One region of the Staphylococcus piscifermentans genome, then DNA from elsewhere that is predicted to be linked to it. Evidence: predicted binding sites of a transcription regulator. Region 1 holds the regulator's gene; the other holds the start of a gene.
What was found. The regulator CtsR, encoded in region 1, represses protease genes until heat stress. The targets are predictions, from matches to a motif close to ATGGTCAATAAAGGTCAAACA.
Positions count from the first base shown of each region.

Region 2: a site for CtsR is predicted at 2,253-2,273, ahead of clpP (ATP-dependent Clp endopeptidase proteolytic subunit ClpP). Genes of this name have one in related genera too.

Region 1 covers NZ_LT906447.1:2,432,239-2,436,526, reverse strand. Annotated here, with positions in the region: gene CKV71_RS11450 (ASCH domain-containing protein) at 1-405, opposite strand, end outside; gene CKV71_RS11445 (NupC/NupG family nucleoside CNT transporter) at 565-1,776, opposite strand; gene CKV71_RS11440 (CtsR family transcriptional regulator) at 1,950-2,411, shown strand; partial or broken gene CKV71_RS11435 (UvrB/UvrC motif-containing protein) at 2,571-2,957, shown strand; gene CKV71_RS11430 (protein arginine kinase) at 2,962-3,966, shown strand; gene CKV71_RS11425 (ATP-dependent Clp protease ATP-binding subunit) at 3,978-4,288, shown strand, end outside.
Region 2 covers NZ_LT906447.1:2,183,201-2,187,488, forward strand. Annotated here, with positions in the region: gene CKV71_RS10220 (TIGR01777 family oxidoreductase) at 375-1,277, shown strand; gene CKV71_RS10225 (hypothetical protein) at 1,362-1,553, shown strand; gene clpP (ATP-dependent Clp endopeptidase proteolytic subunit ClpP) at 1,622-2,206, opposite strand; tRNA gene CKV71_RS10235 (tRNA-Arg) at 2,356-2,427, shown strand; gene brnQ (branched-chain amino acid transport system II carrier protein) at 2,706-4,031, shown strand.

The DNA of each region.
Region 1 (4,288 bases):
TATTTCTTCTTCAGAAAAAGATTGGTTGATTAAGTTGAACTCTTTCTCGAAAAAGTCCGTATGAACAGTTTTCCAGTAGCTTAATGTGCGGTCTCCTTCGCCTTCCTTATAGGCATGCATTTCTGATACTTCAGAGAAAGGGACTTGATATACTTTAGTGTTTTTAATTATACAGATAGGATTGTCTTGTGCATTTAAAACCATGCTCAAATCGCCAACTTTTGGTAACGGTTCTTGATCTGCTGTATAAAAAGATAAACCGCTTGTTGTTGCAGTTTTAATACCACGTTTAACTAAATCTGCAAGATTACTTGGATCCTCTCCAAATTGCCATGCTGTATAAGATTCATTTTGATACTCAGGCTGGCATGATACAAATGTTTTCCAGTATTCTTCAATAGTCATTTGGTTGTTCCTTTCTTTTTTATATTAGTGAAATTTTACATTACATCCTGCTGAAAAGCAATTCTATATAGTTGCCGTTATTATACAAGTATTTTTGCGTTGAATAACCAAAAAGATGACTCCCTTAAATGAGGAAGTCATCTGCTGAGATACGTGTATTTACATAAAGAATCCTGCGATTGCTGCAGAAATGAAGGACACTAATGTTGCCCCAAATAATAATTTAAGTCCGAAACGCGCAACCACGTCACCTTTTTCATTATTTAATGATTTGATTGCACCTGAGATAATACCGATTGAACTGAAGTTCGCAAATGATACTAAGAATACGGAAGTAATACCGATTGCGCGGTCCGATAAGCCGTGCATTTTTCCTAGACCTTGCATAGCAACGAATTCGTTGGAAAGTAACTTAGTTGCCATCAATGAACCAGATTTTACTGCTTCATGCCAAGGTACACCTGTTAAGAATGCAAATGGTGCGAAGACAAATCCAATTAATGTTTGGAAATCCCATTTAATATGTCCGCCTGAAACCATCGTGAAGATTCCGCTGACGATACCATTTAACAAAGCAATGATTGCGATATAACCGATTAACATCGCCCCTACGATGACCGCAACTTTAAATCCATCTAAGATATATTCTCCCAACATTTCAAAGAAGGATTGTTTGTTTTCAGTTTCTTCTACTAATAACTTGTCATCTTTTTCATCCACTGTATAAGGATTGATAATAGAAGCGATAATAAAACCGCCGAATAAGTTTAATACGATAGCTGTTACGACATATTTAGGTTCGAGCAATGTAAAGTAAGCGCCGACAATTGAGGCGGACACTGTGGACATTGCTGAAGCTGTGAGTGTGTATAAACGTTGCTTAGGTATGTAAGGAAGTTGCTTTTTTAGTGAGATAAACACTTCAGATTGTCCTAAAATAGCCGCAGCAACTGCGTTATATGATTCTAAACGACCCATACCGTTGATTTTGGAAATTAAAAATCCTAAGACATTAATCACCAACGGCAAAATTTTTGTATATTGTAAAATACCGATAATAGCTGAGATAAAAACAATCGGTAATAATACGCTGAAGAAGAATGGCGGATTTTTAGGATCCACGTATTTAAATCCTCCGAATACGAAGTTTACTCCATCAGCTGCTTTAGCCAACAGGTAAGAGAAGCCGTTTGCAATGCCGCCAATTACCGTGATTCCTATATTAGTTTTTAATAGTAGGAAGGCAAAGACGAATTGGATAACAAGCAGAATGCCGACATATTTCCATTTGACATTTTTCTTATCTGAGCTAAAAACAAATGCAAGTGCTAAAAAGAAAATAATCCCTATTAAAGCAATAATGATATGCATGTTTTTCTTCATCCTTTATTTTTTTATTTTCATACCATATCATACATTAAAATGGTAGTAAGTTACATCCCAATTTTTCACGAAAACCAAATTTTTTAGAAACATATTGGTTGAAAAAGGTCAAAGTTGGTCATATAATATAGTCAAAGAAGGTCAAAAAAGGGGTGATATCCATGCATAATATGTCCGACATCATAGAACAATACATTAAACATTTATTTGAGGAATCAAATAAGGATGTTGTTGAGATTCAAAGAGCCAATATTGCGCAACGCTTTGACTGTGTACCTTCTCAACTTAATTATGTGATTAAGACAAGATTCACCAATGAACACGGTTATGAAATAGAAAGTAAACGTGGCGGCGGCGGTTATATAAGAATCACCAAAGTTGAAACGAAAGATACAAAAGGTTATATTGACCATCTCTTACAAATTATCGGAGATTCTATTTCTCAGCAACAAGCGCACTATGTGATTGAAGGCTTGCTTGAAAATCAATATATTACTATTCGTGAAGCGAAAATGATTCTAGCAGTGGTCGATCGCGACACGCTAAGAATGGATGTAGCAGCAAGAGATATTGTACGAGCAAATATATTGAAACAGCTCTTGCCAGTCATTAATTATTATTAATAGACAAGGAGGTTGCACATGTCTGACGATAAAATAGAAGCAATAGATTCTGAAAAGCATGATGGAATGTTGAAAGAAGCATATCCTGAACATGTTGAACCTATAAAAGCAGAAAATTACGATGAAGAACCTTCATTTGAGAATCATCAAGAAGATATGGAAGGTTCATTTGTAATCAAACAAATCTTGCAGCACTTAGCGACAAAGCATGGTATTCATTTAGAAGAATTCAATGTTAAAGAAGAAAAGCGCTGCCCAAACTGCCATATGACAATTAAAGATATTGCCTATAAAGGGAAATTCGGATGTGCGCAATGCTACACGACTTTCAAAGAGGATATTGTGGATATTGTAAGACGTGTGCAAGGTGGACAATTTGAACATGTCGGTAAGACACCTGTTTCCTCAACGCATAAAATAGCACTTAAGAAATTAATCGAATCTAAAAATAAATATTTACAGCAATTAGTAGATAAGCAATTGTTTGAAGAAGCGGCTGTAGTACGCGATGAAATTAAAGCACTTCAAGCAGAAAGCGAGGGATAGCTGCATGAAAGAACATTCAATGTATATGAGTGAATGGATGGAACATGGTGAAGAAACACCTGTGGTAATGTCTTCACGCATTCGACTCGCAAGAAACTTGGATAATCATGTGCACCCCTTAATGTTTACTTCAGATATTGAAGGTCAAAAGGTAATTAATGAAGTACAAGATGCATTGCCGAAAATGCAGACTTTGCAGCTGAGCAATCTGGAACAAAGAGATAAACTTAAACTTGTAGCCAAACATTTAATTAGTTCAGAGCTGATTAAACAACCTGCCTCAGCAGTATTGTTGAATGAAGATGAATCATTAAGCATAATGGTAAATGAAGAAGATCATATCCGGATTCAAACGATGAGTACCGATATGAATCTTGAATCTTTATTTCAAAAGGCTTCAGAAGTAGACGATGAGTTAGATCGCAAACTCAGCATCAGCTTTGACGAAACACTTGGTTATCTTACAACCTGTCCCACGAATATTGGTACAGGAATGCGTGCCAGCGTAATGCTGCATTTGCCTGGTCTTTCGATTACCAAACGTATGAATCGAATCGCGCAAACGATTAACCGCTTCGGCTTCACCATCAGAGGTATTTATGGCGAAGGCTCGCAAGTGTATGGCCACGTCTTCCAAGTTTCAAACCAATTGACGTTGGGAAGAACAGAAGAACAAATTATAGAAACTTTAATAGAGATTGTACAACAAATCATTACAGAAGAATTGAATGTCAGAAAACAATTGGACCAACATAGTTCAGTTGAAATGGAAAATCGCATCTATCGTTCTTTCGGATTGTTGCGATATAGTCGCTTGATGTCACTTGAAGAAGCGGCAATGCGACTCAGCGAAGTGAAACTAGGTATAGATTTAGGGTATATTGAAATACCAGACTTTAATTTTAATGAAATGATGGTCGCTATACAAACACCATTTTTAATAAATGACACAGATGAAGTATCGATAAATGAACAAAGAGCAAATATTATTAGAGAACATATAAAATAGGAGGTTATGCTATGTTATTCGGCAGACTTACAGAACGTGCACAGCGTGTATTAGCGCATGCACAAGAAGAAGCGATTCGTTTGAATCACTCAAATATCGGAACTGAACACTTACTTCTCGGTTTAATGAAAGAACCAGAAGGCATCGCAGCTAAAGTATTAGAAAGTTTCGGTATTACAGAAGATCTTGTAGTAGCAGAAGTAGAGAAACTAATCGGACAAGGTCAAGAACAAGTCGGCACATTGCACTATACGCCAAGAGCTAAGAAAGTTATCGAACTTTCAATGGATGAAGCACGTAAACTTCACCATAATTTCGTCGG
Region 2 (4,288 bases), 250 kb from region 1:
TATAGCAAGCATTTTCTTGCCCAGGGTGTATAGATGATTAACTTCCGAAAGATTGTTATAATGAAATTCACATAATTATCTCCTAAAAAAATAATGGACCTATACGTTTCTCGCATAGGCCCAATACTAAAGGGAGTCAAAATTTCACCTTCGCATGTATATTATGGGGTATACTGTTTTTAATTAAGAGATGTTTAATTAATTTCCGAAGGTACTTTCATTATAACTTTTCTGTATTTGTTTTAAATACTTCTATTAAGATTTTATTGACATATTAATGTCTAAACATTGAATAAACAATGAATATTTAGAATGAATATTGTCTATATAAGAAGTGAAGCAGAACTACGTATATTATAAAAGAGGTGGCTAAAATGAAAGAGTATTTAATCACAGGTGGTACAGGTTTAGTAGGTAGTCATTTGGTCGATGCTATCTATAATACCGATTCACATATTACTATTCTCACTCGACAAGATCGTCATAGCTTAGACAATAAGATTACTTATGTTAATTGGAATAAAGATGGATGGGAAAACAAAGTACCTGATCATATCGATATTGTAATCAATCTCGCTGGTGCTTCATTAAATAATCGTTGGACTGAAGATTATAAACGTACTTTAATGTTGAGCCGCATTCGTTCGACTCAAGCGCTTTATGAATTATTCGAGCATAAGAATACGCATCCATCTGTCTTATTTAACGCAAGTGCTGTGGGTTATTATCGACCTGATTTCCATAGAACTTATACAGAACTTTCTAAATGCGATCCTCATGATTTTCTTTCAGATATTACTTATCAATGGGAGCGATTTGCACGTAAATTTGAAAAATTAGGTACAAGAGTCGTAATCGGACGTTTCGGCATGATTCTTTCAGATGAAGGCGGCGCCCTCCCTACTATGGAACTTCCATACAGATTTTACTTTGGCGGCAAATTAGGCACAGGCTTCCAATGGTATTCTTGGATTCACATCACTGATTTAACACGTGCTATTTTATTCTTAATTCATGATTCAAATGCTGAGGGTGTATTCAACCTCACTGCTCCTGTCTCTGAAAGACAAAATCTTTTCGGATATACACTGGCTAGAGAAATGCACAAACCTCATGAAACATGGGCGCCTAGTTTAGTCTTGAGATTAGTGTTAGGGCAACGTGCTACAATCATCTTAGATACACAAAAAGCAATTCCGAATCGCTTGCAAGCTCGAGGATTCGATTTTGCTTATCCAAATTTAAAAGCTGCACTAGATAATTTAGTGCACGAATAATCAACTACTCATTTAAAGTAGTATTTAATTAAGAAATTCCTGACTGATAAATGTCAGCCACGTGGTTAGAACGAAGGTGGATTTGTGGATAAGAACGATATTTTAACTCAATCATTATTAGCAATTGCTGGTATTCTTTTAATATGTATCGGAAGTTTCGCCATGACGACCCAAGCTCCATCAGTCTTTATTGCTATCTTGTACCTCTTAGTAGGTATCGTAATATTGGTGAGCGTGCTGATGAAATATTTGAAAAGAAACCGCAATAAACATTAAGCAAATGAAACAAGGGCGGAGACAAAATTTTGTCCCCGCCCTTGTTTTATTTACATTTATCAAATATATTATTTTTCTGGTTGCATTACTTCATCAATTAGACCGTATTCTTTAGCTTCATCTGCTGTTAAGAAGTTATCACGATCTGTATCTTTTTCAATTTGTTCAATTGATTGACCAGTACGTTCAGCTAAAATTTTATTCAATTTAGCACGTGTTTTTAAGATATGAGTAGCAGCGATTTCAATTTCAGTTGCTTGACCTTGCGCACCGCCTAATGGTTGGTGAATCATAACTTCAGCATTTGGTAACGCGAAACGTTTGCCTTTTGCGCCAGCTGCTAATAAGAATGAACCCATTGAAGCGGCCATACCGATGCAGATTGTTTGTACATCTGGTTTAATATGTTGGATTGTGTCATAAATTGCAAATCCAGCTGTTACGCTGCCGCCTGGTGAGTTGATATATAAATAAATGTCTTTCTCAGCATCTTGAGCTTGCAAGAATAACAATTGTGATACGATTGAGTTTGCTACGTTATCATCAATCGCTGAACCTAACATGATAATACGGTCTTTTAATAATCTTGAATAGATGTCATAAGCGCGTTCTCCGCGATTAGTTGTTTCAATTACTGTAGGAATTAAATTCATTACATTTCCTCCTTGTACTTTTATGAATTAACTATATTTTAACCTAAAAGTCAAAAATGGTCAAAAATTATACTCACCTTTTATTTTCTTTCTCCATATTGACCCTATAGTCGGTTAAAGGTACACTATTAATTGTCTGTTAATATTTACCCCTCGTAGTGTAATGGATAACACGTAAGATTCCGGTTCTTAAAATAGGGGTTCGATTCCCTTCGAGGGGGTTCCATAACTAATATTTATTAACCAGAAACGCTGATAAATAATTCAGCGTTTCTTTTATTTGCCGAAATTCGCCTTAAAATTTTCCTGCTTTTGACACTTTATAACCATTTCAATTTGCACTATTCGGTTCAATTTATCACTTTTTATATTAATTCTTCAATTTAAACTTTGCTAATAATTAGAATTATGTTAAAGTTTATATGTTTGAAAGGTTTCAACATTAGATAATATTCAGAAATTTTAGTAAATATTGTTTCTTGATTTTCGGGAGGTTCAAATGAAAAAAGTAATATTAGTATCCGGTTTAATGCTTTTCTCCTTATTTTTCGGAGCTGGCAACTTGATATTTCCACCAATGTTAGGTTATACCGCACAGGGTAATATGTGGGCTGGTATGACTGGATTTGCAATTACCGGTATTTTAATGCCATACATAACAGTTATCGTAATCGCCTATTATGACGGTGGTGTAGAATTTATAGGTAATCGTGTTCATCCAAAGTTTGGATTTATTTTTGCAGTATGTATTTATTTATCTATTGGAGCGCTTTACGGCATTCCGCGTGCTGCAAATGTCGCATATGAAATCGGCGCTAAATCTATTATCCCTGTCCATAACACTTGGACATTAGTTGGGTTTTCACTTGTATTCTTTATAATAGTAGGGTTAATTGCTTTATATCCTAATAGAATGGTAGACAATTTAGGAAAAGTTCTGACACCTGCGTTATTACTAGTAATCGGAGCGCTTTGTGTGGCTGCTATTATTCACCCAGAAGGCAAAGTCGGCGAACCACAAGGTAAATACGCTCAAGCGCCATTAGTTTCAGGTATCTTAGAAGGTTATTACACAATGGATTTAGTGGCTGCACTCGCCTTCTCAGTTGTTATTGTACAAAGTTTCAAACTAGCGGGCATTTCAGATAGTAAGAAGATTGTTAAAAATGTGATTTTAGCAGGTTTGATTTCAGCTGTTTTGTTAACAGTCATTTACTTTTCACTTGCCTATCTCGGTATTACTACAAGCAAGCCAGGATTTAAAAATGGAGCGAGTATCCTAACTTATAACTCAGTCAGATTATTTGGAGCTTTCGGTAATATATTATTTGGGGTTATCGTTATTCTAGCATGTTTAACGACATGTATCGGCCTCGTCAACGCAAGCTCAGCATTTGGAATGAAGAAATTTCCTAAAATTTCATATAAAACCTATGTTATTGCTTTTTCATTAGTTGGATTCTTAATTTCAACTTTAGGATTAAATATGATCTTGCAAATTGCAGTACCATTGTTGACATTTATTTATCCGATTTCTATTGTGTTAGTACTCATTTCGTTAATTGCTATTGTGATACCTACACATTTAAAAATCGCATATATTCTACCGACTATTTCAACATTGATTATCTCGGTACTTGAGATTTTTAATACTTTTAAATTAATTCAGCCTTTAAACGGTTTATACCAAGCATTGCCTTTGTCTGAACAAGGATTGGCATGGTTATATCCCTTCTTAGTATTAACATTTATCGGTATTATTATCGACTTCGTTAGAAATCGAAATAATAGGTCCTCACATTGTACTGAAGCACAGAAAGTTTAAATAATCGAATATAAATTTAATCTTGCTATTAAGCCGATGGAATTGGTTTCTATTTCCATCGGTTTTATATTTTTTCTGCTGATTTTTCACAATATTTTTATATTGAGCAAACCCGTTTTAATTTAAGTTTCATGTGTTAAAATTAAAATTGCATTTTAAAGGTGATGGGGTTAGACAGAAATATTGTCCAATCCCCCGTTTGTGCTCGATGACATATTGCCATCTTGCGAGCATTTTGCATAATTAATGGGACGTGT